2 regions of the Pseudomonas sp. LBUM1670 genome follow, and region 2 is predicted to be linked to the other one. Evidence: predicted binding sites of a transcription regulator. Region 2 holds the regulator's gene; the other holds the start of a gene.

Region 1 (15,377 bases), 2.5 Mb from region 2:
CGGGTTTCCAGGCTGCCTTTGGCGATGCGCGTGGCCGCTGCTTCGAGGCCACGCAAACGGCGCTCCAGTTGCCGCACCAGCAAATAGACGATCAAGCCGATCAGGCTCAAACCGAGGGCCGCGATCAGCACCAACCATTCCGGCGGATAAGGATTCATCTGGTACAGCGGACCGATTTCCAGTACCCACGGCGTACCGACCATGCCGGCAAACACCCGGATCGAATCGCCCCCCTTGCCCAGCGCCATCACCGTGTCGCCTTCGGCCACGCGGCGGCTCTGGTCTTCATCCATGTCCGCCTCATTGATCGTGACCAGCCGCAGATTGAAACCGAAGCCCTTTTCCTCCTTTATCTGCGCCAGACGCTTGGGTTGCTCGGCCACCGGGACGCGCACCAGTTCGTCGGCGAGCAGGTAAATCGTCGCTCGGGCCAGTTGCTCGCTGATCTGCTGCACCTCGCCGGTCAGCATCAACTGTTCCTTGTCGCTGACCAGTCGATACACCTTCGCCGCATGGGGGCCGGTTTGTTCCACCAGTGCCTGGCCGCGCAGCACGCGGGTGCGCTGGGTCATATCGAGGTCGGTCTGGGCGAAGGTTTTCAGCGCCAGCGGAATCCCGAGCAGTCGCTCCCACACCAGCAAGGCGCGGTGACGCTGGGTTTCGTTCATGGGTTGCAGATTGTCGGCCATCAGCGAAAACGTGCCATGGGCCAGGCGCTCACGGTATTGCTCGCTGCGCACCTGGTTGAGCATGTGCAACGCCAGCACGCCGAGCACCGCTACCAGAATCAGCGCCGCGCACATGCCGCCATAGATGCGCAGGAAGATAGAATTCACAGCGACGAGTCTTCGCAGGCTTCGGGCACGAACAGGTAGCCTTTGCTGCGGATGGTCTTGATCAGACGCGGATGGTCCGGGTCGTCGCCGATCTTCGGCCGGATGCGCGAAATGCGCACGTCGATGGAGCGGTCCTGACCGTCATAACCGATGCCGCGCAGCGCGGTGAAAATCTCTTCCCGGGACAGTATTCGTCCGGCGTTGGCCACCAGCAGCCACAGCAGATCGAACTCGGCACTGGTCAGCTCAATGCCGTTGTCATTCAACCAGGCTTCACGCAAGGCGTTGTCGACCACCAGCGGACCGAACTGCAGACGCCGTTGTTTTTCCGGGACCGCCTCAGGTGCTTCACTGCGTCGCAACAGCGCCTGAATGCGCGCCAGCAGCAAGCGCGGGCGCACCGGCTTGCACACGTAGTCGTCGGCGCCCAGGTCGAGGCCGAGGATCTGATCGGTGTCGTCGGTGCGGGCGGTGAGCATCAGGATCGGGCCGTCGAACTTGTCGCGGACCTTGCGACAAATGCTCAGGCCATCTTCGCCCGGCAGCATCAGGTCAAGGATCACCAGGTCCGGTTTTTCATTGATGATGCGGGCTGCGGCCAAGGCGCCATTGCCCTCGATCGACACCCGCAGGCCATTGGCTTCCAGGTAATCGCGGGTCAGTTCGGCCAGACGCTGGTCGTCCTCCACAATCAATACCTGCCAGGCTTCTTGCTCCACGGTGACCTCTGCTTGCCAACAACACTTATAAGGAAGGATCCACCCGTCTTTTTGTAATGATTGGGGAGGATAAGAATGCGTATGCACCGGCCGATTGTATAAACGCCACTCGTCCAGAACACAAGCCGGCAAATGCGTTCGGACAGGCCGGTTTTTTGTGATAGGGTTCGCGCCCTTAAAAATCCGAATGGCTGTTTTCGATCGCTGAAAATCAGTGAACAACGGTCCGCTCCAGCTAGGTCGCGGCCTGCACGCCCGTTCCACCTTTCACACACAATTTACGCACAGGTTTATCCACAGGTAGTACGTTGCAACACCCCCCAAAACGCATTATCTTGTAGCACAGCGCTAAAAAAACCCTACATGTAGGGTTTTTGCTCAAAAGCCCAACCACATTTAAGACCAGAAACTCAAGCGCTTTATCGCCTGTTTATGGTTGAACCCAGCGTGATTTTACAAGCCCAAACCGCTCCTGCGGATGGCACCGTTTTTTCAGGTCGGTACGGCCAGAACGGTACGGGTGTTGCAGTCATTACTGTCACCCGGAATGGAATCCGGTTACGAGCCCAGGCCCGCGACCAAAGACTTCGGCAAGGACGCGGCATCATTAGCCTTTTTCCTACTGTCCCGAAGTTGTTATGCCCGACCCCCGTCGGCTGTAGTGCTTCAGGACAGAACGGTGGGCACCGTGACGGTGCCCAAACAAACATAGAGAATGTGGAGACAACCCCTAATGCAAACCGACACAACTCGCGAGAACCCGCAGGGCACCTTGCCGCAGGCCGCTGATTCGACTTCGGATCTGTCCGCCACCGCGCCTGGCCAACTGCGCGTGATCAAGCGTAACGGCACTGTCGTTCCTTACACCGATGACAAGATCACCGTCGCGATCACCAAAGCGTTTCTCGCAGTTGAGGGCGGCACCGCTGCCGCTTCGTCGCGAATCCATGACACCGTTGCGCGCCTGACCGAACAGGTCACCGCGACCTTCAAGCGTCGCATGCCGTCGGGCGGCACCATCCACATCGAAGAAATCCAGGACCAGGTTGAACTGGCCCTGATGCGTGCCGGCGAGCAGAAAGTGGCTCGCGACTACGTGATCTACCGCGACGGTCGTTCGAAACAACGCGCTGCCCACGCCCCGGCAGAAGAAGCGGTCAACGCTCACCCGTCGATCCGCATCACCCGCGCCGATGGCACCTTTGCGCCTCTGGACATGGGTCGCCTGAACACCATCGTCACCGAAGCGTGCGAAGGCCTGGCAGAAGTCGACGGCGACCTGATCCAGCGCGAAACCCTGAAAAACCTGTACGACGGCGTGGCACTGACCGACGTCAACACCGCCCTGGTAATGACCGCCCGTACTCTGGTCGAGCGTGAGCCGAACTACTCGTTCGTGACCGCCCGCCTGCTGATGGACACCCTGCGTGCCGAAGGCCTGGGCTTCCTTGGCGTCGCCGACAGCGCGACCCACCACGAAATGGTCGACCTGTACGCCAAGGCGCTGCCTGCGTACATCGCCAAAGGTATCGAATTCGAATTGCTGAACCCGGTCCTGGCCACCTTCGACCTGGAAAAACTCGGCAAGGCGATCAACCACGAGCGCGATCAGCAGTTCACGTACCTGGGCCTGCAAACCCTGTACGACCGTTACTTCATCCACAAGGACGGTATCCGCTTCGAACTGCCGCAGATCTTCTTCATGCGCGTGGCCATGGGCCTGGCGATCGAAGAGAAGCAGAAAGAAGACCGTGCGATCGAGTTCTACAACCTGTTGTCGTCCTTCGACTACATGTCCTCGACCCCGACCCTGTTCAACGCCGGCACCTTGCGTCCACAGCTGTCGAGCTGCTACCTGACCACCGTGCCGGATGACCTGTCGGGCATTTACCACGCGATCCACGACAACGCCATGTTGTCGAAATTCGCTGGCGGCCTGGGCAACGACTGGACCCCGGTTCGTGCGCTGGGTTCGTACATCAAGGGCACCAACGGCAAATCCCAGGGCGTCGTGCCGTTCCTGAAAGTGGTGAACGACACCGCCGTCGCCGTCAACCAGGGTGGCAAGCGCAAGGGCGCTGTCTGTGCCTACCTGGAAACCTGGCACATGGACATCGAAGAGTTCATCGAGCTGCGCAAGAACACCGGCGATGATCGTCGTCGTACCCACGACATGAACACCGCCAACTGGATCCCTGACCTGTTCATGAAGCGCGTCTTCGATGACGGCAAGTGGACCCTGTTCTCGCCATCCGAAGTACCGGATCTGCACGACCTGACCGGCAAGGCCTTCGAAGAGCGTTACGAGTACTACGAAGCCCTGTCCGAGTACCCGGGCAAGATCAAGCTGTTCAAGACCATCCAGGCCAAAGACCTGTGGCGCAAGATGCTGTCCATGCTGTTTGAAACCGGCCACCCATGGCTGACCTTCAAAGACCCGTGCAACCTGCGCAGCCCGCAGCAGCACGTCGGCGTGGTCCACAGCTCGAACCTGTGCACCGAGATCACCTTGAACACCAACAAGGACGAGATCGCCGTTTGCAACCTGGGCTCGATCAACCTGCCGAACCACATCGTCAACGGCAAGCTGGACACCGCCAAGCTGGAACGCACCGTGAACACCGCCGTGCGCATGCTCGATAACGTGATCGACATCAACTACTACTCGGTGCCGCAAGCGAAGAACTCCAACTTCAAGCACCGTCCGGTCGGTCTGGGCATCATGGGCTTCCAGGACGCTCTGTACCTGCAGCACATTCCTTACGGTTCCGACGCTGCCGTCGAGTTCGCCGACAAGTCGATGGAAGCGGTCAGCTACTACGCGATCCAGGCGTCCTGCGACCTGGCCGACGAGCGCGGCGCTTACGAGACATTCCAGGGTTCGCTGTGGTCCAAGGGCATCCTGCCGCTGGATTCGCAACAGATCCTGATCGAACAGCGTGGCCAGAAGTACATCGACGTTGACCTGAACGAATCCCTGGACTGGGCACCGGTTCGCGCCCGTGTACAGAAAGGCATTCGTAACTCCAACATCATGGCCATCGCACCGACCGCGACCATCGCCAACATCACCGGTGTCTCGCAGTCGATCGAACCGACCTACCAGAACCTCTATGTGAAATCGAACCTGTCGGGCGAATTCACCGTGATCAACCCGTACCTGGTTCGCGACCTGAAGGCTCGCGGTCTGTGGGACGCGGTCATGATCAACGACCTGAAGTACTACGACGGTTCGGTGCAGCAGATCGAGCGCATCCCGCAAGAACTCAAAGAGCTCTACGCGACCGCGTTCGAAGTGGACACCAAGTGGATCGTCGACGCGGCCAGCCGTCGCCAGAAGTGGATCGACCAGGCTCAGTCGCTGAACCTGTACATCGCCGGCGCATCGGGCAAGAAGCTGGACGTGACCTACCGCATGGCCTGGTACCGTGGTTTGAAAACCACTTACTACCTCCGCGCCCTGGCCGCGACCAGCACCGAGAAGTCGACCATCAACACCGGCAAGCTGAACGCTGTTTCCAGCGGCGGCAACCACGGTGAAGATTCGGTCCTGGCGGCTCCTGCCGGTCCAGCTCCAGTGCCGAAGGCTTGCGCCATCGACGAGCCGGATTGCGAAGCTTGCCAATAAGCTGAGCCGGTAGGCGCTGCGAAGCGCTTACTCGACAACCCCCGATCGGTCCTCTGGATTGGTCGGGGGTTTTCTTTTGCCCTGAGGAATGTGGTGACCGGTCTGGCCCCTTCGCGGGCAAGCCTCGCTCCTACAAGTTCGATGTTGTTCGCAAAAACGATTGAACGACATTAAACCTGTAGGAGCGAGGCTTGCCCGCGAAGGGGTCATCACAGACAACCAAGGAACTCAGCTCCCGATAAAAATCCCGGCCATAAAAAAACCCCTCTTGCGAGGGGTTCTTTGTGCAGCAATCAGCCAACCAACATCAGGTCATCTGAATGATGGTCTGCATGATGGTGCTCTGGGTCGAGATGGTCTTGGCGTTCGCCTGGTAGTTGCTCTGCGCCTTGATCAGGTCGACCAGTTCGCTGGTCAGGTTGACGTTGGACTCTTCCAGAGAGTTGGAGTGGATCTCGCCCAAGGTACCGGTGTTCGGCGCATCGTAGCCCGGGATACCCGACGCGTAGGTTTCTTTCCAACTGGTGCCGCCTACAGGCTGCAAACCTTGTTCGTTGGTGAAACTGGCGAGCGAGATCTGGCCGATGGCCTTGGTCTGGCTGTTGCTGAAGTTGGCCAGCATGATACCGCTGGTGTCGATGGTCAGGTTGGTGATCTGGCCCGTGGCGTAACCGTTCTGCGTAGGAATCGAACGCGCGGTGTCAGCGTTGAACTGCGTGGTATTGGTCATGGAGACGGTCACACCGGCCGGGTCGGAGGCAGCGCCGTTGGCTTTCCACACGCCATTGGTCACGGTACCTGGAATCCAGCCAGTGACCTTCAGATCAGGACTGACGATCGGCGCCGGGACGGCTGGAGTGGTCACCGAAACCAGCTTGCCCGAGGTGTCGAACACCATGGTCGAAGCGACCGGCGGGGAAGCGGCAAGAGTCGGGTCGCTGCCATTGGGGTTGCGACCATCGATCAAGGTGTAGGTTTGCCAAGTGTTCGCGCCAGTCTTGACCATGTATTGATCCATGGTGTGCTGGTTACCCTGAGTGTCGTAAATCGGGGTGCTGAACTGCTTGGTGAAAGTTTCCGACTTCGCCGGGTCGAACTTGTTGGCGGGAAGAGTCTGGTCGATGATCGGCGCCGTGGAGTTCAGGTTGATCGTCGACGAAACCATGGTGGTGGTTTTCGGTGCCAGGTTCGAGGTGTCGATGCGCAGGTCGGTCAACACACCGTTGACGATCTTGCCATTGGCATCCACACCGTAACCCTGCAGACGCGCAGAGCCATCGGTGTTGGTGACGTAACCGTCCTTGTCGACCTTGAACGTACCGGCACGGGAGTAGGACATCGAACCGTTGCTGTTCAGCACGAAGAAGCCGGAACCGTTGATGCCCATGTCCAGCACGTTGCCGGTGTTGTTGATGTCGCCCTGGGTGAACTGCTGGGAAACGCTGGCCAGGCGCACGCCGTTACCGACGGTCTTGCTGCCCGAACCCAGTTTGGTGGCCGAGTAAACGTCTTCGAATTCCGTACGGGACGATTTGAAACCGGTGGTCGCGACGTTGGCGATGTTGTTGCCGGTCACGTCCAGTTGTTTGTTGGCTGCATAGAGACCGCTAAGGCCGATATTGAAAGACATATTCCACTCCTTTGTGCCGTGTTAGTCGGCTCTACATACCAATGGTTTGTACTTTGGACAGGGCGACGCTGCCCAGCCCGGCGAGGTTGAGCATCAACTCGCCGCCGGTCTGGCTGATGGTCACGCTGTTGACGGTCGCCGGCAGGTTCGTCACCAGCGCGGTTGCCTTGCCGTCGTAGGTTGCGCTGGCACCGAAGGCGTACGTACCCGCCTTGGCCACTTCGCCGGCATCGTTCTTGCCGTCCCAGATGAAGCTGGCGTTGCCGGCTTTCTGGCTGCCCAGGTCGATGGTGCGGATGAGCTTGCCATCGGCATCAGTGATCTTGAGCTTGACCGGGTCGGCCGACGCGGGTACGGCGATCGTCCCGTTGAAGCTCTTGGCGGTATCGACCACGGCCTTGTCGCCCGGGGCGATGACCGAACGCCCCACCAGCGACGAAGCCTGCAAGGCCTGAGACGAGTTGTAGTTGCTGGCCAGGCCACTCACGGTGGTGTTGAGCGTGGTGATGCCTTCCAGGCTGCTGAACTGCGCCAACTGAGCAACGAACGCGCTGTTGTCCTGCGGTTCCAGCGGGTTCTGGTTCTTCAGCTGTGTCACCAGCAGTTGCATGAACGCGTCCTTGCCCAGGGACTTTTTGCCGGTGGCGCTGTTCGTCGCGGACGTCAGGCCGTCGGCACTGGCGCTGGTCTTGACCGAAGAGTTGGCCAGGATGTCTTTGAGGCTAATTCCGCTGGTGGTATCGGTAACACTCATCTGAGTCGCCCCTTATCACTGACCGAGGGTCAGGACCTTCTGCATCATGGTTTTGGCGGTGTTCATCATTTCGGCGTTGGTCTGGAACGAACGGCTCGCGGAAATCATGTCGGCCATTTCTTCCACCACGTTGACGTTCGGGTAGTAGACGTAACCCTTGGCGTCAGCCGCCGGATGGTTCGGTTCGTAGCGGGCTTCCAGGTTGCTCTGGTCTTCGACCACACCCAGCACCTGCACGCCCTGGCCTGCAGCGTCCTGGTTCTGGAACAGCGAATCGCTGCCGCCGCTCTGGCCACCCTGGAACATGGTGGCGAACACCGGGTGACGGGCGCGGTAGGTCTGGTCGATGCTCGACGAAACGGTTTCGGCGTTGGCGATGTTACTGGCGACGGTGTTCAGGCGAGTGGTCTGGGCACTCATGCCGCTACCGGCGATATTGAAAACACTGGCTAGAGACATGACTTACTCTCCACGCAGGGCGGATATCAGCCCTTTGAATTTGCTGTTGAGCAGGGTGAAGCTGGCCTGGAAGTTCACCGCGTTTTCCGCGTAGTTCGACTGTTCCAGCTGAGCGTCCACGGTGTTCTGGTCGATCGACGGTTGCATCGGCGTGCGATACAGCAGCGACTCGTCGCCATTGCCCAGGCCTTCCGCTTCGATATGACGGTTGTTGGTCATGTTCAAGGCGAAAGAGCCGTTCTTGGTTTTCTCGCTCTGCTCGGCGAGCACTTTCGAGAAATCCAGATCCCGAGCCTTGTAGTTCGGGGTGTCGGCGTTGGCGATGTTGTTGGCCAGGACTTCGGCACGCTGAGCGCGGAAGCCCAAGGCTTGTTCGTGGATACCGAGCGCTTTATCGAAGCTGATGCTCATGTCGGGAAACCTTCGGGTGACCTGATTTTTCGTACGATGAACTTAGCAAGCGGCGTGCCAATTCAGAAAAGCCCATAAACCGGGGCTTTGCGGGCAGGGGCAATGCGGCAATGACAGAAAAGCGGCAACGGGTTTCCGCCGCCTGCCGCTTTTCTGCCGCTTTCGGTTTGGGGCTCTGGGGCTCTGGGGCTGTTGGGTTGTGGGCATATCCGTTTCTGCGGTAACGGCTGACATTGGTTTCGCCCTTACGGCGAGTCACTTTCGAAAAGCGCGAAAGTAACCAAAGCGCTTTTGCCCCTTTCGTTCGGTGCCTCGCTAAGGCTCGGCATGCCCTCGCTCCGGTCCTGCTCCGTGGGCCCGCCGCCATCGGCCATCCATGGCCGGGGGCGGCTAACCCGGCATCCATTGCAGTGGTCTAATTTCCCCAGACACCCCGATAGGTGGAAAATACATCTACCGAGGAGTTTTTAATGACCGACAAACGTAGAAATTTTGACGATAGCTTCAAGCTTGAAGTCGTAAGAATGATCAAGGACAAAGGCCTGACCGTTCCGCAGGTCTGCCTGGATCTCAATCTTGGTGAGACGGCGGTTCGCCGATGGGTGCGTCAGTACGATGCTGAGATTCTTGGTGAATCCGGAATTGGCAAACCACTGACCGCTGAACAACAGCGGATTCGCCAGTTGGAGCACGAAAACCGCCAGCTCAAGATGGACAATGACATCCTAAAAAAGGCTACCGCCTTCTTTGCCCGCGAGCTGAAGTGACTTATCGGCTGGTCAGACAGTTGCAACAGAAGGCTTACTCAGTAGCGCAGGTCTGTCGTGTACTCAATGTCAGTCGATCCGGTTTCTATGAGGCCGGTAAGCGTGCTGCTGCGCCGGTGTCGATTTGTCCGGTCACGGTTCAGCTCAGGGCCTCGTTTAAGGAAAGTGAAGGCTGTTCCGGCAGCCGCCCGTTGCGCAATGCATTGCGTGGCAAGGGCATGGCGATAGGTCTTTATAAAATCCGCCGTTTGATGCGTGCCAACGGTTTGCGTTCGGCCTGGAAACCCAAGTTTGTCCATATCACCGACAGCAACCATGACCTGCCCATTGCCGAAAATGTGCTGAATCGTCAGTTCAATCCCGTGGCGCCGAACAAGGCTTGGGTGGCTGACATTACCTACATCCGAACCCGTAGCGGCTGGTTGTACCTGGCGGTGGTGCTGGATTTGTACTCCCGCAAAATCGTTGGTTGGTCCATGGCTCCGAACATGCCGGCGGAACTGGTGTGCAGCGCGATGCAACTGGCGATTGCTCAGCGTCAACCGCCACCGGGCCTGATCGCTCACTCTGACCGTGGCAGCCAATACGCCAGCGCGAGCTACAGAGCGCTGCTGGCACGAAATGACAGGCAGCAAAGCATGAGCCGTAAAGGTAACTGCTGGGATAACGCAGTGATGGAGCGCTTCTTCCTGAGCTTGAAAATGGAACGCGTGTGGCGACGTGATTACGCCAACCAAGGCGAAGCAATCCGCGATATCACTGAGTACATCGTTGGGTTTTACAACAACAAACGGCTGCACTCGAAACTAGGCTATTTGCCGCCGACCGTTTACGAACGGGTGATGGCATCAAAACCACCTATCGAGGTGTCCGGAATTAGTTGACCACTGCACATGCCGGGTTGCCCACTGCGCAGTACCTCCACTCGGCCTCTCGAGGGGGCGCCTACCGCAACAGCACCGCGAGGCGGCCTACGAGCCGACCTGGCTCTTCAGATGCACGCATTTCCCCTGTGGGAGCGGGCTTGCTCGCGAAGGACGCCAACGATAACGCGCGCTGTCTGAATGAACGCGGTGTCCGCTTTTCGCGAGCAAGCCCGCTCCCACAGTGGATCGGCGTACGCTTTTGCTTTTCACCACTCATCAGGCCGAGCGTTAGCTCGCCTTCAGCTTTTGATCTGGCTTTTGATCTTCTTGCCCTCTCGAGAGGCCGAGCGCAGGTCCTGTGCAGTGGGCAACCCGGCATGGATGCCGGGTTAGCCGCGCACGGCCATGGATGGCCGATCGCGGCGGGCCCACGGAGCAGGACCGGAGCGAGGGCATGCCGAGCCACAGCGAGGCACCGAACGAAAGGGGCAAGAGCCTGGGCAAGAGCCCTTGGTTACTTGGGGCTCTTCCAAGTGACCCGCCGTAAGGGCGAAACCAATAGCCGCCGTTACCGCAGAAACGGATATGTCCACTAAACACAAGAACCAAAGCGGCAGGCATAAAAAAGGGAGCCCTGATGGACTCCCGTTTTTTTATGCCTGCCGCTTTTGCATCACTTCGCCTGGTAGATAATCCCCGGACTGCACTGGACCATCTGGTAATGATCCGGCAAACCGTTCAGCGCTTCCGATGCGCCAAGGAACAGATAACCGCCCGGCTTCAGCGTGCTGTGGATGCGCAACAGGATGTCCTTCTTCACCTCGGCGGAGAAGTAGATCAGTACGTTGCGGCAGAACACGATGTCGAACTTGCCGAGGCTCGCGTAGCTGTCCAGCAGGTTGAACGAGCGAAACTCCACCCGGCTCTTGATCGGTGCCTTGATGGCCCAGCGCCCCGGCCCTTTCGGGTCGAAGTAACGCTGAAGACGCTCGGGCGACAGACCGCGGCCGATGGCCAGGCTGTCGTACTCGCCGGTCTTGCAGTTGGTCAGCATGGTGCCGGACAAATCAGTGGCGACGATCTGCACGCCCATCTTCAACTGGCCCATGTTGACCCGTTCGAACTCGTCGATGGACATCGACAGCGAATACGGTTCCTGCCCCGACGAGCAGGCCGCCGACCAGATCCGCAGACGCTGGCCGGGAGCTGCCTTGATGGCTTCGGGCAGCACCTTGTTCTTCAAGACTTCAAACGGATAGGTGTCACGAAACCACAGGGTTTCGTTGGTCGTCATGGCATCCACCACCATCTCGCGCAAACCGCTGCGCGGCTGGGTCTGGATGCGCTGGACCAGCTCACCCAGGGACTTGATGCCTTGCTGTTCCATCAGTTTGTTGAGACGGCTCGAGACCAGGTACTGCTTGTTTTCACCGAGCAAAATGCCACAGGCTTTTTCCAGGAAGACCCGGAACTGTTCGAAATCCAAATTACCCGTAGACAAAGATGCCGCCTCTTAAATCGTGTTAACCGCCAGGGGCAGAAGGCCCCTGGCTGATGTCTGCTGCTTTGATCCGGTCGACTACCCGGGATGCCAGGTCATCAGGACGGAATTTGGCCAGGAAGTCATCGGCACCGACTTTCTTGACCATCGCCTGATTGAACACACCCGACAACGAAGTATGCAGGATGATATGAAGCTTTTGCATGCGAGGGTCGTTGCGGATCTCGGCCGTCAGGGTGTACCCGTCCATTTCCGGCATCTCGATGTCGGAAATCATCATCAGGAACTCTTCTTCCGGCTTCTTGCCCTCGTCGGCCAGCTTGCGCAGGTAATCCAGCGCTTGCCGTCCGTCGTTCAACGCCACCACTTCAACACCGACCGTCTGCAGGCAACGCGTGACCTGCTTACGCGCCACCGACGAGTCATCGACCGTCAGCACCCGCAGCGACAGCGCCTTGTGCTGGGTCTCGACATCGACCACGCCAACGGAAATCGCTTCCGGCGTCGGCGCCACTTCCGCCAGGACCTTCTCGACGTCGATGATTTCGACTAACTGATTGTCGACCCGAGTCACAGCCGTCAGGTAATGATCGCGTCCGGTGCCCTTGGGAGGCGGATGAATCTCCTCCCAGTTCATGTTGACGATGCGTTCCACCGAGCGCACCAGGAAACCCTGGGTCTTGGTGTTGTACTCCGTGATGATCACGAAGGGATTGCTTTGATCTTTAAGCGCCCCGGAACCGGTCGCCATTGCCAGATCAAGGATCGGAATGGTCGCCCCCCGGATATTTGCCACACCGCACACGACAGGACTGGACTTTGGCATCAGGGTCAGCTTGGGGCATTGCAGCACCTCACGAACCTTGAACACGTTGATCCCATACAGCTGCTGGCCGTCGAGACGGAACAACAACAGCTCCAGGCGATTCTGCCCTACCAGTTGCGTGCGCTGGTTTACCGAATCCATTACACCCGCCATGCCCAGACTCCTACACCAACGCTAAGTGTGTTGCGACGCACATTCATCACTAAACGGCACGGCGCTTGCTTTTTAACTCTTATGAACACAGAACCGACATTTTTCCGACGCCTGACATCACCCTTCCGCAGATTGCTCTGTGCGATGTCGGCCGTTTGCCTGTTCAACGCTGGCAGCCCTGCCCTTGCTGACGCGGTTACCTTGCCTGACATGCTTATCGGCGTCACCCAGGGCTTTCTTGAATTCACCGTTGAAGACTATTTGGCGACCAGTCAAACGGAAGGTCGCTACGAAATCCAGGTCAACCAGCTCGATCCGCGACTGCGCATGCCCATGTGCGACAAGGAATTGACAGCCAGCCTCGAGAGCCCGGCCAAGCCGCTGGGCCGGGTCACGGTCAAGGTTCGCTGTGAGGGAAGCTCCCCCTGGACGGTCTTCGTCCCCGCTCAAGTCCGCCTGTTTCGCGACGTCGTGACCACCACCCGGCCCCTGCGCCGCGCCGACATTGTCGAGCCCGCTGATGTGCTCTTGCGCGAACGCGATATCAGCCTGATCAACCAGGGTTACCTGACGACCCTCGATCAGGCGATCGGCCAGCGACTTACCCGACCAATGGTCGCCGATCAGGTGATTACCCTCGTCCACCTTGAGCAGGCGGAAGTCATTCGCAAAGGCGATCAGGTCGTGATTACCGCACGCAGTGGTACGCTCAGCGTGCGAATGCCCGGCGAAGCGCTGTCCAACGGCGGCATGAGCGAGCAGATCCGCGTGAAAAACCTCAATTCCAGGCGGGTCATCAAGGCGCAAGTCACCGCGCCGGGCCAGGTGGAAGTGTCTATGTGAGATCCCTGTTCTGAAGAAGTGGCGTTGCCCGAGGCTGTTCCCTAAACTGTGCCGCATGCAGGTGAAGTGCTGGCGCATGCAGGCTCATTGATAAATGGGTCTAAAGTTTTCACAGGGATAGCCGAAAACATGGCAAGCGTCCAAATACTCAGAGGTTTTTACCATGGTCATCGATTTCAGCCGTTTGAACAGCTCCTCGTCACTTACGGGCAGTACACGTACCAGCGTTGCCAAGGAAAATGCCGAGGCCGGCAAATCCGCGCCGCTGAATACCCCGGCCGAACAGGCCAGTACCGTCAAAAGCGGGGAATCGGTACACCTCAGCCATGAGGCTCAACAGTTGCAACAGGTCACTGACAAGCTGCGCGATCAGCCTGCCGTCGACAAAGCCCGCGTGGCCGAGTTGAAAGCAGCGATTGCCGATGGCAGCTACAAAGTCGACAGCAACCGTGTAGCCAGCAAACTGCTCAACTTCGAAGCCCAGCGCTAGGCCACGGCCCGCGCCAGGCTTTTGGACGCTTAAAACCCAAGGCCAGCCATGCACGACACCAATTTACTGCAACTGATCACCGACGACTTTGCTCCAGCGCAACACTTGCTGGAGTTACTGCAAACCGAGTCCCTCGCCTTGCACGGTCGTGACATGCCCCTGCTGGAAGACATTCTGGCGCAGAAACAGGCATTGATCATTCAGCTCGAACAGCATGGCCGCAAGCGCAGTGAAATCCTCGCCAGCCTCAATCTGCCAGTCAATCGCAACGGTCTGGAGCAACTGGCCAGCCATTCGAGCATCGGCGAAGAGTTGCTGGCGCAGAGCGATGTACTGACCGATCTTCTGGCTCAATGCCAAGCGGCGAACGGCAATAATGGCCAGTCGATCCTGGTCCAGCAGGCCGCCACGGCCAATCAGCTGAAAATCCTCACCGGCGGCGAACCGCCAGCACTTTATGATGCCCGCGGATCAACCGCCAAGCTTGCGAAGCCACGCCCGCTCAGTCAGGCTTGAGCCTGCAAATGACCACGCCCTATCAAGACTCGCAACATGCTGGCAATATGCTAGCCAGCCGTAGTCATATTTTGTCTGGAGATTGATGAACCGTGTCCAATGCCTTAAACGCGGAAGATGCCCCGCAGCCACCCAAGGTGCTTACCACGCCTTTGGAGATCTCCGGCAACCTGCGCCAGTTGCAAGACAGCCATGACCCGCTGATCATCACGTTCCATGAGCGCACTCAGCGCTTCCAGAGCTACCTGGTGGACGTGGATCGTGAAAGCCGCACCATCGCGCTGGACGAAATGATCCCGCGTGACGGCGAACGCTTCCTGCTGGCCGGCGAACCGTTCAAGGTCGAAGGCTTTCACGAAGGCGTGCGCATTGCCTGGGAAAGCAACGGTCAATTGACCATCGATGAATCCGGTGACAGTCGCTGCTATCGCGGCCCGCTGCCGGATGAAGTGGTCTACCACCAGCGCCGCAATGCCTTCCGCGCAGCCTTGAAGCTGGCGCAACTGGTCAACGTCGAACTGGACGGTGAAAAGCTCAAGGCACCGATCAGCGGCAAGTTGCTGGATATTTCCGCCACCGGCTGCAAGTTGCGCTTCGACGGCGACATTACCGGCAGCCTGCAACTGGGTCAGGTCTACGACCGCTTCGCCGCCGCCCTGCCCTTCGGCAAAATGACGGCACCGGTCGAACTGCGCTACCTGCACTTCGAAGAAAAAATCTCCACCACCTTCGCCGGCATACGCTTTCATAACATGAGCGGCCTGGTGCAGCGTCAGGTCGAGCGGTTCGTCTATCAGCTTCAGCGTGAAGCACGGCGCTTCGACAAAGACGACATGTAATACGAGCGTCAATAAAAAACGGGCAGTCCCTTGCGGTGACTGCCCGTTTTTTTATGCCCCCGGTTTTAAGGCCTGGCCTCGGTGAAGCTTTGCTCGCGCCCCGTGTCAGGATCGTCTGGAGGCGAAGTGTTTTCTGTCT
Region 2 (15,377 bases):
AGAGCAGGTCAACCGGGGCACCGTCGATGGCGTCAAAATCGATGGGGGCATCCAGGTGCATCAAGGCACTGATGGGCGAGGTGCAACCTTTCAGCCGGCAGTGGGGGATAGCGATGCCGTTACCAAAACCGGTCGAGCCGAGTTTTTCACGGGCAATCAAAGCCTCGAAGACATCTTGCATCTCCAGAGCCGGCACTTCGCGGGCGATCAGATTGGCAATTTGCTCGAGGGCTTTCTTTTTGCTGCCGCCCGGCACGTTCACGAGGGAACGGCCGGGGGTCAGGATGCTTTCAAGTCGGATCATGGGTTGGGAGTGTTAACGACCGGTCGCGCCCTGGAGGAGGCTTTGGGTCTTTTCCTTATGCTTTTTGAGTTGTTTATCCAGCTTGTCGGTCAGCGCGTCGATCGCCGCGTACATATCGGTATGTTCCGCGTTTGCGACCACTTCATTGCCGGGAATATGCAGCGTGGCTTCGATTTTCTGCTTCAGCTTTTCGACCGTCATCGTGACCTGCACGTTGGTGATCTTGTCGAAATGCCTCTCCAATCGTTCGAGTTTTTCGCCGATGTAGGTGCGAAGAGGTTCGGTCACTTCCAGTTGGTGTCCACTGATGTTGACTTGCATACAGCTTCTCCTTCGTTGCCAGTGCATAAAGCGGTAGATCAGATGATCTACCACTGGAACGCTGTGGCGTGGCTCTACATCAACCGTTTGCGTTCGCTCGAAGGCGCGATCCCGAGGGATTCGCGGTACTTGGCGACGGTGCGGCGAGCCACCTGAATGCCTTGTGCCTCCAGTAAACCAGCGATCTTGCTGTCACTCAACGGCTTTTTCTGATTTTCCGCGGCAACCAGTTTTTTGATGATCGCGCGGATCGCCGTAGACGAGCATTCGCCGCCTTCGGAGGTGCTGACGTGGCTGGAGAAAAAGTATTTCAACTCATATATGCCGCGAGGGGTATGCATGAATTTTTGCGTGGTTACCCGGGAAATCGTTGATTCGTGCATGCCCACCGCTTCGGCGATGTCATGCAGGACCAGGGGTTTCATGGCTTCGTCGCCGTACTCCAGAAAACCGCGCTGATGCTCGACGATCTGGGTGGCAACTTTCATCAGGGTTTCGTTACGGCTTTGCAGGCTCTTGATGAACCAGCGGGCTTCTTGCAACTGATTGCGCATGAAGGTGTTGTCGGCGCTGGTGTCGGCGCGGCGCACGAAACCGGCATATTGGGCGTTGACCCGCAGCCGCGGTACCGATTCCTGATTCAGCTCTACCAGCCAGCGCTCGTTATCCTTGCGCACGATCACGTCGGGAACGACGTATTCGGCTTCACTGGACTCGATCTGCGAGCCCGGACGTGGGTTGAGGGTTTGTACCAGTTCAATGACCTGGCGCAGTTCATCTTCCTTGAGCTTCATCCGGCGCATCAGCTGGCTGTAGTCGCGGCTGCCGAGCAAGTCGATGTAATCGGTGACCAGGCGTTTGGCCTCGGCCAGCCAAGGTGTCTTGGCAGGGAGCTGACGCAATTGCAGCAGCAGGCATTCACCCAGGTTGCGGGCGCCGATGCCGGCCGGTTCGAATTGCTGGATGCGATGGAGGACGGCTTCGATCTCGTCCAGTTCGATGTCGAGTTCCGGATCGAAGGCTTCGAGGATTTCCTCAAGGGTTTCGTCCAGGTAGCCCTGATTGTTGATGCAGTCGATCAGGGTCACGGCGATCAGGCGATCGGTGTCGGACATCGGCGCCAGGTTCAGTTGCCACAACAGATGGCTTTGCAGGCTTTCGCCGGCCGATGTGCGGGTGGTGAAATCCCACTCGTCGTCATCGTTGCTCGGCAAGCTGCTGGCGCTGGTCTGGTAGACGTCTTCCCATGCGGTGTCGACGGGCAGTTCGTTGGGAATGCGCTCGTTCCAGTCGCCCTCATCGAGGTTGTCCACCGTCGGGGCGGTTTCCTGGTAGGAGGGTTCAGACACATCGGCATTGGGTTGCTGTTCGGCTTTGTCGGCCAAGGGGTCGGCGTTATCGAAGTCGTCGCCTTCTTCCTGGCGTTCGAGCATCGGATTGGACTCCAGGGCTTCCTGGATTTCCTGTTGCAGGTCCAGGGTCGACAATTGGAGCAGGCGGATGGCCTGTTGCAGCTGCGGTGTCATCGTCAGCTGCTGGCCCATTCTCAAGACTAGCGATGGTTTCATGGCAGGGGCTTAACACCTTATTCGCCGGCGCACGTGCGCCATCCACTACAGGGCGCCGGAGCGCCAAACATAAGCAAATTATATGCCTGAAACCACAACGTTTGCCTAGAGCGCCGTAACAATAAAAAACTGTTGATTTTTTATCGAGACTAGCACTCGGGCGACTTGCCAGACACCTCAGCGCTTACAGGCGGAACTCATGGCCCAGATAGACTTCTTTCACGAGGTCGTTGGCCAGGATGGTGGCCGAGTCACCTTCGGCGATCAGTTGACCATCGTTGACGATGTAGGCGGTTTCGCAGATATCCAGGGTTTCACGGACGTTGTGGTCAGTGATCAGCACGCCAATGCCCTTGGCTTTGAGGTGGTAGATGATCTGCTTGATGTCGCCCACCGAAATCGGGTCCACGCCGGCGAAAGGTTCGTCGAGGAGGATAAATTTCGGGTTGGTCGCCAGTGCCCGGGCGATTTCCACGCGGCGGCGTTCACCGCCGGACAGGCTCATGCCGAGGTTGTCGCGGATGTGGCTGATGTGGAATTCCTGCAGCAGGCTTTCCAGCTCTTTGCGACGATCGGCCTTGTCGAGTTCCTTGCGGGTCTCGAGGATCGCCATGATGTTGTCGGCGACCGAGAGTTTGCGAAAGATCGACGCTTCTTGCGGAAGATAGCCGATACCGGCCTTCGCACGACCGTGCATCGGCTGGTGGCTGACGTCCAGATCATCGATCAGGACGCGGCCCTGATCGGCCTGGACCAGGCCGACGATCATGTAGAAGCAGGTGGTCTTGCCGGCGCCGTTAGGACCAAGCAGGCCGACGATCTGACCGCTGTCGATGGACAAGCTGACGTCGCGCACGACCTGACGGCTCTTGTAGCTCTTGGCCAGATGCTGAGCTTTCAGAGTTGCCATTACTGGGCCTTTTGCTCGTCGGTTTTCTTTTTCGGCTGGATCACCATGTCGATGCGCGGACGCGACTCGGTAACCTTGGAGCCCGTTGCGCGACCGGCGCTGGCGAGCTTTTTGTTGGTGTCGTAGACGATCTTCTCGCCTTGGGTGACGTTACCGTCCTTATCGACAACTTTGGCGCGATCGATCAGCACGACGCGGTCTTGCGACGCGTGGTACTGGATGGTGACGCCCCAGCCCTGAACCGGCTTGGTGTCGCCCGCCGTTTGCAGTTGTTCGAAATAGGCGAGATTGCCCACCGAAGTCACCACGTCGATATCGCCGGTTTGAGTGCGGGTCATGGTCACAGTATTGCCGGTGACCTTCATCGAACCCTGGGTGATGATCACGTCACCTTTATAAGTGGCAATGCCATTCTTGTCGTCCAGTTGGGCGTCGTCGGCCTGGATGCGGATAGGCTGCTGTTGATCGTCCGGCAGAGCCCAGGCGCTCACGCTTCCCAGTGCTGCGCCCAGACCGAGCAAAATAGGGAGAGTTTTAACGAGCCTCATACTGTCCTCTTACGTTCGATAGCAGGTGTATCCTGCTTTCTTTCAAATACGCTTTCATTCCCTTGCCAGTCGATACACCGCCAGCGCCGTCGATTCTAACGGGTTGCTCGGTCTGCGCATATTGCTGTTGCGGGAACACGGTCATGCGGGTGGTGGTAATCAGGGTCTTGCGGTTTTTCTCGTCGAAACGGGTGATGCGCACCGAGTCGATCAGTTCGACCTGGGTGCCGTCCGGGTTGACTTCGCCGTGTTCGCTCTGAACGTGCCAGGGAAACTCGGTGCCGCGGAACAGATTCAGGTCCGGATTGGTCAGCAGCGTCACTTCGGTCGCTTTCAGGTGTTCGACCTTGTCGGACGTCATTTCGTACTGCAGCTTGCCGTCCGGCAGGTACTGAACGCTGTGGGCGTTGAGTGCGTAATAGTCGATCGCGTTTTCATCGACCTTTGCCACCGGCTGGTCGAGGAAGCGTTCCGGGCTGATGTTCCAGTAGCCGACCGCAGCAAAAATCGCTGTAATGCAGCCGAACATCAGGATGTTGCGAAATTTCTTGCTCAGCATAGTTGGCTCACAGGTACGCAGCGTTGGCCGCATCGAGGCGGCCCTGGGCGCGCAGGATCAATTCGCAGAATTCGCGGGCGGCACCCTCGCCACCACGGGCCTGGGTGATGCCATGGGCGTGTTCACGCACGAAGCTGGCGGCATTGGCCACTGCCATGCCCAGGCCGACGCGGCGGATCACCGGCAGGTCTGGCAGGTCGTCACCGAGGTAGGCGACTTGTTCGTAGCTTAGGTTGAGTTGGGCGAGCAGTTCGTCCAGCACCACCAGTTTATCTTCGCGACCCTGATACAGGTGGGGAATGCCGAGGTTCTTCGCCCGTCGTTCGACCACCGGGGTCTTGCGGCCGCTGATGATAGCGGTCTGTACGCCGGCCGCCATCAACATCTTGATGCCTTGGCCGTCGAGCGTGCTGAAGGTCTTGAATTCGCTGCCGTCTTCAAGGAAGTACAGGCGCCCGTCGGTCAGGACGCCGTCGACGTCGAATACCGCCAGTTTGATCTGTTTGCCGCGTTGCAGCAGGTCCGTGCTCATTACATTACTCCTGCGCGCAGCAAATCGTGCATGTTCAAGGCGCCGACCGGACGGTCTTCGCTGTCGACCACGACCAGCGCGTTGATTTTATGGTCTTCCATGATTTTAAGGGCCTCGGCGGCGAGCATTTCGGCGCGAGCGGTCTTGCCGTGGGCGGTCATGACCTGGTCGATCGTGGCGCTGTGAATATCGATGCTGCGATCCAGGGTGCGGCGCAAATCGCCGTCGGTGAAGATCCCGGCGAGTTTGCCATCGGCTTCCAGAATAACGGTCATGCCCAGGCCCTTGCGGGTCATCTCCATCAGCGCGTCCTTGAGCAGTGTCCCGCGCTGGACTTGCGGCAGCTCCTGCCCGGCGTGCATGACGTTTTCCACTTTCAACAGCAGGCGTCGGCCCAGCGCGCCACCGGGGTGGGAAAAAGCGAAGTCTTCAGCGGTAAAGCCGCGGGCTTCGAGCAACGCAACGGCCAAGGCATCGCCCATGACCAGGGCGGCGGTGGTCGACGATGTCGGTGCCAGGTTCAGCGGGCAGGCTTCGTGTTCGACATGCACGTTGAGATTGACCTCGGCAGCCTTGGCCAGCGGTGAGTCGGGGTTGCCGGTCACGCTGATCAATTTGATGCCCAGACGTTTGATCAACGGCAGCAGGGTGACGATTTCATTGGTGGAACCGGAGTTCGACAAGGCCAGGATGATGTCGTCGCGGGTAATCATGCCCATGTCGCCGTGGCTGGCTTCGGCCGGGTGCACGAAGAAAGCCGTGGTGCCGGTGCTGGCCAGGGTGGCGGCAATCTTGTTGCCGATATGCCCCGATTTGCCCATGCCGACCACGACCACGCGGCCTTTGCTGGCCAGAATCATCTCGCAAGCGCGTACGAAATCTGCGTCGATATGGGGCAGCAAGCCTTGTACGGCTTCCAGTTCGAGGCGGATGGTGCGTTGTGCTGATTGAATCAGGTCGCTGGATTGGCTCATGTCAGAAATCGTATAGCCTGATGAAAAGGCGGCGATTATAGCGGTAATGATCAAAACCCTCACGCAAGTTCGTCGCGCTTTGAAATTCCCTGTTACCGAATCCCTCTAAATTAAGCCTTTTGCCGCTCAAGTTGCTGAACATGGCCCGGCTTGGCCCTTGGGCGCTTGGCCTTTGCAATGGTATAGTTCGCCGCCAGTTCGGCCTGCCCGGGAGGTATGTGCTTTCGTCAGAGAGAAACGCGTCCGAGTGAGAGGCTGCATCGCAAGGAGTTTAGATGAGTGCCGATAACGCCTACGCGGTCGAGCTGAAGGGACTGACCTTCAAGCGCGGTGCGCGCAGCATTTTCAATAACGTCGATATCCGTATTCCGCGCGGCAAGGTCACCGGTATCATGGGGCCTTCCGGGTGTGGCAAGACCACACTGTTGCGTTTGATGGGCGCCCAATTGCGTCCGACCAAGGGTGAAGTCTGGGTCAACGGTCAGAACCTGCCGAAACTGTCGCGCAGTGATTTGTTCGATGCGCGTAAACACATGGGTGTGCTGTTTCAGAGCGGCGCACTGTTTACCGATCTCGACGTGTTCGAGAACGTCGCCTTTCCGCTACGCGTTCATACCGAGCTTCCGGAAGAAATGATCCGGGACATTGTGCTGCTCAAATTACAGGCCGTGGGCCTGCGTGGCGCCATCGACCTGATGCCTGACGAGCTGTCCGGCGGCATGAAGCGCCGTGTCGCGCTGGCCCGGGCGATTGCCCTCGATCCGCAGATCCTCATGTATGACGAACCCTTCGTCGGTCAGGATCCGATCGCCATGGGCGTATTGGTGCGCCTGATCCGCCTGCTCAACGATGCCCTCGGTATCACCAGCATCGTGGTCTCCCACGACCTGGCCGAGACCGCGAGCATTGCTGACTACATTTATGTGGTCGGCGAAGGCCAGGTGCTGGGGCAGGGCACGCCCGAGGAACTGATGAACTCGCAAGAGCCACGGATTCGCCAATTCATGACCGGCGAACCCGACGGCCCGGTCGCATACCACTTTCCAGCGACGGATTACCGCGCAGATCTTCTGGGGAAGCGTTGATGCGCAAGATTTCACTCATGGAACGCGTGCGCCGGTTCGGCCATGCCGGCATCGACGTGCTGGCGGTGTTCGGCCGTTCGACGATATTCCTGTTTCATGCCTTGCTCGGTCGAGGCGGCATCGGCGGCGGTTTCGGCCTGCTGATCAAGCAACTGCATTCGGTGGGCGTGATGTCCCTGGTGATCATTGTGGTCTCCGGGGTGTTCATCGGCATGGTGCTGGCGCTGCAAGGGTTCAACATCCTCTCCAGCTACGGTTCGGAGCAGGCGGTCGGGCAGATGGTTGCCCTGACCTTGCTTCGCGAACTGGGCCCCGTGGTCACGGCATTGCTGTTCGCCGGACGCGCCGGTTCAGCCCTGACGGCTGAAATCGGCAATATGAAGTCCACCGAGCAGCTGTCCAGTCTGGAAATGATTGGTGTCGACCCGCTCAAGTACATCATTGCCCCGCGCCTGTGGGCCGGCTTCATTTCCCTGCCGGTGCTGGCGATGATTTTCAGCGTGGTGGGTATCTGGGGCGGTTCGTGGGTGGCCGTCGACTGGCTGGGTGTCTATGAAGGTTCCTACTGGTCCAACATGCAGAACAGCGTGACGTTCACTGAGGATGTGCTCAACGGCATCATCAAAAGCATCGTCTTCGCCTTTGTCGTGACCTGGATCGCCGTATTCCAAGGCTATGACTGCGAGCCCACATCCGAGGGGATCAGTCGTGCCACTACCAAGACCGTGGTGTATGCCTCGTTGGCTGTACTCGGCCTGGACTTTATTCTGACTGCCTTGATGTTTGGAGATTTCTGATGCAAAACCGCACCCTGGAAATCGGTGTCGGCCTTTTCTTGCTGGCTGGCATCCTGGCTTTGCTGTTGCTGGCGTTGCGGGTGAGTGGCCTGTCCCCGAGCGCAACCACCGATACTTATAAACTTTATGCCTATTTCGACAATATCGCCGGTTTGACGGTCAGAGCTAAAGTGACCATGGCCGGTGTGACCATCGGCAAGGTCACGGCGATCGATCTGGACCGCGACAGTTTCACCGGTCGGGTAACGATGCAACTGGAAAAGCGCGTAGATAACCTGCCGACTGACTCCACTGCATCTATTCTGACGGCGGGCCTGTTGGGCGAGAAATACATCGGTCTCAGCGTGGGCGGCGAAGAAGGCCTGCTCAAGGATGGTGGAACCATCCACGACACCCAGTCGTCGCTGGTGCTCGAGGACCTGATCGGTAAATTCCTGCTCAATACCGTTAGCAAAGACGCCAAATGAGGAGCTTTTGAATGATCTCTACCTTGCGACGTGGCCTGTTGGTTTTACTCGCGGCCCTGCCGTTGATGGCTAACGCCGTGGCGGCGCCTTCCGCGCACGAGCTGGTACAGGACACCACTACCCGGCTGTTGGCGGACCTGTCAGCCAACAAAGAGAAGTACAAACAGGATCCACAGGACTTTTACAAGGCGCTGAACGACATCGTCGGCCCTGTGGTGGATGCCGAGGGCATTTCCAAAAGCATCATGACGGTCAAATATTCGCGCAAGGCCACGCCTGCGCAAATGAAGACCTTTGAAGAAAACTTCAAAAAGGGCCTGTTCCAGTTCTATGGCAACGCATTGCTTGAGTACAACAATCAGGGCATCGTCGTCGATCCTGCCAAGGATGAGTCGGGAGACCGCACAAGCGTTGGTATGACGGTCAAGGGCAGCAATGGCGCGATCTATCCTGTGTCCTACACGCTCGACAAGATCAATGGCGAGTGGAAGCTGCGCAACGTGATCATCAATGGCATCAACATTGGCAAGCTGTTCCGTGATCAGTTCGCTGATGCGATGCAGCGCAATGGCAACGATCTGGACAAGACTATCAATGGTTGGGCCGGTGAAGTCGCCAAAGCCAAGGAAGCCAGCGAGAAGCAAACCCCCGAGAAGCAAGCCCAATGAGTGTATCGGCCATTCGCATGAATGAATCCGGAGAGCTGATGCTTAGCGGGATGCTGGACTACCGCACCGGTCCTGGCCTGCGCAAGCAGGGCCAGGCGCTGATCAAGGCCAGCAAGGCCGCCGCACTGGTGGTGGATTGTTCGGCAGTGTTGAAGTCCAGCAGTGTCGGCTTGTCGCTGCTGCTGTGTTTCATGCGTGATGCCGAGGAGGCCGGCAAGCCGCTGAGCATCCGTGCAATGCCCGAAGACATGCGTGAAATTGCTCAGGTCAGCGAATTGACCGAGCTGTTGGCGCATCCCTAACCGCATCGATAAGGAAGCCCCCCGTCAGAGTCCTGCTTCGCGGGGTTCGCAGGCGCGGGGCTTTTTTGTATGATGTCCGACCCGCGCGCAAAGGGCGCCGATTGAGGTTGAGCATGCAGGCCGTAGAAGTGAAGAGCTTCCTTGAAGGAAAGCTGCCAGACACAAAGGTGGAAGTTGAAGGCGAAGGCTGCAACTTTCAGCTGAACGTGATTAGCGATGAACTGGCGGCGTTGAGCCCGGTGAAGCGTCAGCAGCAGGTCTATGCCCATTTGAACCCATGGATCACCGATGGCAGCATCCATGCGGTCACTATGAAATTTTTCAGCAGCGCGGCCTGGGCCGAGCGCACCTGAGCCCAAGGGCGTCGAGATTCTTATGGATAAATTGATTATTACCGGTGGCGCTCGTCTTGATGGCGAGATCCGCATTTCCGGGGCAAAGAACTCTGCCCTGCCGATCCTGGCTGCAACCTTGCTGTGCGATGGCCCGGTTACCGTTGCCAACCTGCCGCACCTGCATGACATCACCACCATGATCGAGCTGTTCGGTCGCATGGGCATCGAGCCGGTGATCGACGAGAAACTCAGCGTCGAAATCGACCCGCGCACCATCAAGACTCTGATCGCTCCGTACGAACTGGTGAAAACCATGCGTGCGTCGATCCTGGTGCTGGGCCCGATGGTTGCCCGTTTCGGTGAAGCCGAAGTCGCACTGCCTGGCGGTTGCGCCATCGGTTCGCGTCCGGTGGACCTGCACATCCGTGGTCTTGAAGCCATGGGCGCGGTCATCGACGTCGAAGGCGGCTACATCAAGGCCAAGGCCCCTGAAGGCGGCCTGCGCGGCGCGCACTTCTTCTTCGACACCGTCAGCGTGACCGGTACCGAAAACATCATGATGGCAGCCGCTCTGGCCAAGGGCCGCAGCGTTCTGGCCAACGCCGCACGCGAGCCTGAAGTGGTGGACCTGGCGAACTTCCTGATCGCCATGGGTGCCAAGATCACTGGCGCCGGCACCGACACCATCACCATCGATGGCGTCGAGCGTCTGCACACCACCACTTACAAAGTGATGCCTGACCGTATCGAAACCGGCACCTACCTGGTTGCCGCCGCCGTGACCGGCGGTCGCGTGAAGGTCAAGGACACCGATCCGACCATCCTCGAAGCCGTCCTGGAAAAACTCCGTGAGTCGGGTGCCGAAATCACCTGCGGCGAAGACTGGATCGAGCTGAACATGCACGGCAAGCGGCCAAAAGCCGTCAACGTGCGGACCGCTCCGTACCCGGCGTTCCCGACCGACATGCAGGCGCAGTTCATCTCCCTCAACGCCATTGCCGAAGGCACCGGTGCCGTGATCGAGACGATCTTCGAAAACCGCTTCATGCACGTTTACGAATTGCACCGCATGGGCGCCAAGATCCAGGTCGAAGGCAACACCGCCATCGTCACCGGCACCGAGAAGCTGAAAGGCGCGCCAGTCATGGCCACCGACCTTCGTGCTTCGGCCAGCCTGGTGATCTCGGCGCTGATCGCTGAAGGCGATACCCTGATCGACCGCATCTACCACATCGACCGTGGTTACGAGTGCATCGAAGAGAAACTGCAGATGCTCGGCGCCAAGATCCGCCGCGTACCGGGCTAGTTTTTTGCTGCATGGGCATAAGGATGTGCCCGTTGAATTCGTTTCAAGTCGAGGGTGCTTCACCCTCGATGTGTGCCCGGCGCCAATTGTGACCGGGCACGTACCTTGATAAGGACTGACGTTTCCCATGTTGACCATCGCACTGTCCAAGGGCCGCATCCTTGACGACACCCTGCCGCTTCTGGCTGAAGCGGGCATCGTGCCGACCGAGAATCCGGACAAGAGCCGCAAGCTGATCATCCCCACGACCCAGGCCGATGTACGCCTGCTGATCGTGCGTGCCACCGACGTGCCGACTTACGTCGAGCATGGTGCTGCTGACCTGGGCGTCGCCGGTAAAGATGTGCTGATGGAGTACGGTGGCCAGGGCCTGTACGAGCCTCTGGACCTGCGAATTGCCCTCTGCAAGCTGATGACCGCTGGCCGTGTCGGCGACGTCGAGCCCAAGGGCCGTCTGCGCGTGGCAACCAAGTTCGTCAACATTGCCAAGCGTTATTACGCCGAACAGGGTCGCCAGGTCGACATCATCAAGCTCTACGGCTCGATGGAACTGGCACCGCTGATCGGTCTGGCGGACAAGATCATCGACGTGGTCGACACCGGCAATACACTGCGCGCCAATGGCCTGGAACCCCAGGATTTCATTGCCGACATCAGCTCCCGGCTGATCGTCAACAAAGCTTCGATGAAAATGCAGCACGCCCGTATCCAGGCGTTGATCGACACCCTGCGCAAGGCAGTGGAGTCTCGACACCGCGGCTGATTCACCTGCGCGACCTTGAGTCGCGCCGTCTATCCGCCTCATAGCCAGAATTCTCAGGTGCCCAAGCGGATCGAATGTTAGCTTCGGGCGCCTGAGTTTTTGCCAATCCTATGAGGCTCTCGCTATGACCGCACCGACTGCAATTCGCCGACTCAACGCTGCTGACCCGGATTTCGCACATCATCTGGATCATCTGCTGAGCTGGGAAAGCGTGTCTGACGACTCGGTCAATCAGCGGGTGCTGGACATCATCAAAGCCGTACGTGAACGCGGCGATGCGGCGCTGGTGGAATTCACCCGGCAGTTCGACGGTCTGGACGTCGCCTCGATGGCCGACCTGATCCTGCCGCGCGAACGCCTGGAACTGGCCCTGACCCGGATCACCGTGCCTCAGCGTGAAGCGCTGGAAAAAGCCGCGGCCCGCGTGCGCAGCTACCACGAAAAGCAAAAACAGGATTCCTGGAGCTACACCGAAGCCGACGGCACCGTGCTGGGCCAGAAGGTCACGCCGCTGGATCGCGCCGGTCTGTACGTCCCGGGCGGCAAGGCGTCGTACCCGTCGTCGGTGTTGATGAACGCGATTCCGGCCAAGGTGGCCGGTGTGACCGAAGTGGTCATGGTGGTGCCGACCCCGCGTGGTGAAATCAACGAGCTGGTGCTGGCCGCCGCCTGCATCGCCGGCGTTGACCGCGTCTTCACCATCGGTGGCGCACAAGCCGTTGCCGCACTGGCTTACGGCACCGAGAGCGTGCCGAAGGTCGACAAGGTGGTCGGTCCGGGCAACATCTATGTCGCCACCGCCAAGCGCCACGTATTTGGCCAGGTCGGTATCGACATGATCGCCGGTCCGTCCGAGATCCTCGTGGTGTGTGACGGCAAGACCGACCCGGACTGGATCGCCATGGACCTGTTCTCCCAGGCCGAGCACGACGAAGACGCCCAGGCGATTCTGGTCAGCCCGGACGCCGAGTTCCTCGATCAGGTCGCCGCGAGTATCGCCAAACTGCTGCCGACCATGGAGCGGGCCGAGATCATCGAAACATCGATCAATGGCCGTGGTGCGCTGATCAAGGTGCGCGACATGGACCAGGCCATCGAAGTGGCCAACCGCATTGCGCCGGAGCACCTGGAGTTGTCGGTCGCTGATCCGCAAGCCTGGTTGCCGCAGATCCGCCACGCGGGCGCGATCTTCATGGGCCGTCACACCTCCGAAGCCCTGGGCGATTACTGCGCCGGCCCGAACCACGTGCTGCCGACCTCCGGCACCGCACGCTTCTCGTCGCCGCTGGGCGTATACGACTTCCAGAAACGCTCGTCGATCATCTTCTGCTCCGAGCAGGGGGCGTCCGATCTGGGCAAGACCGCTTCCGTGCTGGCTCGCGGCGAGTCGCTGACCGCCCACGCCCGCAGCGCCGAATACCGCATCGTTGACGAGCTCTCTATTGAAGGGCAGGGGAACTGAAATGAGTAAATTCTGGAGCCCGTTCGTCAAGAATCTGGTGCCTTACGTGCCGGGCGAGCAGCCGAAACTGGCGAAACTGGTGAAGCTCAACACCAACGAAAATCCTTACGGTCCATCGCCCAAAGCCTTGGCCGCGATGCAGACCGAACTGAATGACAACCTGCGTCTGTACCCGGACCCGAACAGCGATCTGCTGAAAAACGCAGTCGCCAGGTACTACGGTGTACAAAGCAATCAGGTGTTCCTCGGCAACGGTTCTGATGAAGTACTGGCGCACATTTTTCACGGTTTGCTGCAGCACGATAAACCGCTGCTGTTCCCGGACATCAGCTACAGCTTCTACCCGGTTTACTGTGGGTTGTATGGCATCACGTTCGACGCGGTGCCGCTGGACGAACAGTTCCAGATCAACCCGGCGGACTACGCCAAGCCAAACGGCGGGATCATTTTCCCCAACCCGAACGCGCCGACCGGTTGCCTGCTGGCGCTGGACGCGATTGAACAAATCCTCAAGGCCAGCCCGGATTCAGTGGTCGTGGTGGACGAGGCGTACATCGACTTTGGTGGCGAAACAGCGATCATGTTGGTGGACCGTTATCCGAACCTGCTGGTGACTCAGACCTTGTCCAAATCCCGTTCGTTGGCCGGCCTGCGAGTTGGCCTGGCGGTGGGGCATCCGGATTTGATCGAAGCGCTGGAGCGGATCAAGAACAGCTTCAACTCTTACCCGCTGGATCGCATGGCGAATGTCGGCGCTGCGGCTGCGTTCGAGGATCGTGAGTATTTCGACAAGACGTGTCGTCTGGTGATCGAAAACCGTGAATGGGTGATCTCGCAGTTGCAGTCCAAAGGCTTTGACGTGCTGCCGTCGGCGGCGAACTTTATCTTTGCGCGTCATCCAAAGCACGACGCGGCGGGGCTGGCGGCGAAGTTGCGCGAGCAAGGCGTGATCGTTCGGCACTTCAAGCAAGAGCGGATCGCGCAGTTCCTGCGGATCTCCATCGGCACACCGGAGCAGAATCAGGCACTGATCGACGGTCTGGGCGATCTCTAATCCGTCTTCGCGAGCAAGCCCGCTCCCACACTGGATTTGTGAACGACACAGATCCAATGTGGGAGCGGGCTTGCTCGCGAATGAAGCACCACCGGCTTCAAGCCTTAATCGTGATGCGGCTCGCCGAGGAATGTCAGCGAACTGAACAGGCCGCGACTGCTCACATCCGGGCTGTCCTTCACCGGGATTTCCACCTTCGCCGCAATCACATTCAACCCTTCATTGCGCACCAGCACCTGGGCGCGGCCATCCTTGTCGGTTTCGGTGCTCAAGGTATTCGGCGCGCTGCGATAGTCGCCCACCAACTTCACGCCCGCCGCCGGTTTGCCATCCAGTAGCACCCGAACCGGCAGCGACTTGCCGGGCCCGACGGTCAGGGGATCAACCTCCGGCAGAATCAGCAATTTGATCTGGTCGAGTTTCGGCAACTTCGCTCCCGGCTGGTAAATCGCCAGGCTGTATTTGAAGGTCTCGGTCGACTCGATCGCTCCCGGCACCTTGCTGCGTCCTTCGTTGATCCATTTTTTATCGGCGGTCTGCGACCACATGCCATTATCCAGTGCGACTGCCAGTGCCGCGGGTGGTTTGAGTGGCTGCAGGCGCGCATGGTCGGCCAGGCGTTGCACGGTAACCGGGATCATCTTGCCCTCGGCGTCATAGGCCCAGGCGCCGCTGATTTTCTGCGCCTTGAAGGCATCGTCCTCAGCGCCATCACCATAGATGACTTCGATGTTGCCGCGACGTTGTTCGGTCCACAGGCCATGGGCCGAGACGTGAGTCGCGAACATCGCGCCGAGCAGCCCCAGCAGAACCAGTGATTTAGCTTGTTGCATGGTGATTTTTCCTTTTACAGGTTGAGTGTCAGGCTGACAGTGAAATTGCGCGGCTCACCGGGATTGACCCAGTAATTGCTGTAGGAGCGCTCGTAGAATTTTTCGTCGAACAGGTTGTTCAGATTCAGGCCCACGGTGACGTTGTCGCTGGCCTTGTAATGGGCCAGCAGGTCGACGGTGTGGTAGGCCGGCTGTTCGAAATCGCTGCCGGCTTCACCCGAGCGATCGCCGACATAAGTGAACGCGGCGCCGAGGTCCGAACCGCGTAGTTGGCCATCCTGAAATTCATAAACGCCCAGCAGACTGCCACTGCGTTTGGCCACGCCAAGGATGCGGCTGCCGGCTGGAATGACCTTGTCGCCCTCGGTGACTTCGGCGTCGATGTAGAATCATGCTGATCGATTGCGGGATGTCGCGAAGGGCAGTGTCGGTTTTAGTCGCGCTCGAGGAGCGGATCGCGCGATATCCCTTGACCGGGCCGGTGGGGGATTCGTAGTCGGAGGTTACGCTGATGGCGTCCAGTTCAACGTTTCTGGATTCTTCGGCGAAGACCGGATCCCCTCGCAGACCGAGGGCCAGGCCTGTGAGG

The links. The regulator sigma-54, encoded in region 2, starts transcription at its own class of promoters, with help from an activator protein. The targets are predictions, from matches to a motif close to ANTGGCATNNANNTTGCTNT.
Region 1: a site for sigma-54 is predicted at 8,480-8,499, ahead of flgB (flagellar basal body rod protein FlgB). Genes of this name have one in related genera too.

Annotation. Positions count from the first base shown of each region.
Region 1 is NZ_CP166783.1:4,246,627-4,262,003, forward strand. Features, by position in the region: gene ACA073_RS19295 (ATP-binding protein) at 1-836, opposite strand, end outside; gene ACA073_RS19300 (response regulator) at 833-1,555, opposite strand; gene ACA073_RS19305 (ribonucleoside-diphosphate reductase subunit alpha) at 2,289-5,183, shown strand; gene flgE (flagellar hook protein FlgE) at 5,491-6,813, opposite strand; gene flgD (flagellar hook assembly protein FlgD) at 6,845-7,567, opposite strand; gene flgC (flagellar basal body rod protein FlgC) at 7,583-8,026, opposite strand; gene flgB (flagellar basal body rod protein FlgB) at 8,030-8,437, opposite strand; one part of gene ACA073_RS19330 (IS3 family transposase) at 8,908-9,172, shown strand; one part of gene ACA073_RS19330 (IS3 family transposase) at 9,172-10,088, shown strand; gene cheR (protein-glutamate O-methyltransferase CheR) at 10,744-11,571, opposite strand; gene ACA073_RS19340 (chemotaxis protein CheV) at 11,594-12,550, opposite strand; gene flgA (flagellar basal body P-ring formation chaperone FlgA) at 12,632-13,393, shown strand; gene flgM (flagellar biosynthesis anti-sigma factor FlgM) at 13,557-13,883, shown strand; gene ACA073_RS19355 (flagella synthesis protein FlgN) at 13,932-14,399, shown strand; gene ACA073_RS19360 (flagellar brake protein) at 14,492-15,238, shown strand; gene ACA073_RS19365 (MFS transporter) at 15,304-15,377, opposite strand, start outside.
Region 2 is NZ_CP166783.1:942,032-957,408, forward strand. Features, by position in the region: gene ptsN (PTS IIA-like nitrogen regulatory protein PtsN) at 1-304, opposite strand, end outside; gene hpf (ribosome hibernation-promoting factor, HPF/YfiA family) at 317-625, opposite strand; gene ACA073_RS04220 (RNA polymerase factor sigma-54) at 700-2,193, opposite strand; gene lptB (LPS export ABC transporter ATP-binding protein) at 2,378-3,103, opposite strand; gene lptA (lipopolysaccharide transport periplasmic protein LptA) at 3,103-3,651, opposite strand; gene lptC (LPS export ABC transporter periplasmic protein LptC) at 3,638-4,210, opposite strand; gene ACA073_RS04240 (KdsC family phosphatase) at 4,218-4,742, opposite strand; gene ACA073_RS04245 (KpsF/GutQ family sugar-phosphate isomerase) at 4,742-5,716, opposite strand; gene ACA073_RS04250 (ATP-binding cassette domain-containing protein) at 5,992-6,801, shown strand; gene mlaE (lipid asymmetry maintenance ABC transporter permease subunit MlaE) at 6,801-7,598, shown strand; gene mlaD (outer membrane lipid asymmetry maintenance protein MlaD) at 7,598-8,065, shown strand; gene ACA073_RS04265 (MlaC/ttg2D family ABC transporter substrate-binding protein) at 8,077-8,733, shown strand; gene ACA073_RS04270 (STAS domain-containing protein) at 8,730-9,035, shown strand; gene ACA073_RS04275 (BolA family protein) at 9,149-9,388, shown strand; gene murA (UDP-N-acetylglucosamine 1-carboxyvinyltransferase) at 9,411-10,676, shown strand; gene hisG (ATP phosphoribosyltransferase) at 10,804-11,439, shown strand; gene hisD (histidinol dehydrogenase) at 11,564-12,901, shown strand; gene hisC (histidinol-phosphate transaminase) at 12,903-13,955, shown strand; gene ACA073_RS04300 (DUF4198 domain-containing protein) at 14,060-14,788, opposite strand; partial or broken gene ACA073_RS04305 (TonB-dependent receptor domain-containing protein) at 14,803-15,174, opposite strand; partial or broken gene ACA073_RS04310 (TonB-dependent siderophore receptor) at 15,176-15,377, opposite strand, start outside.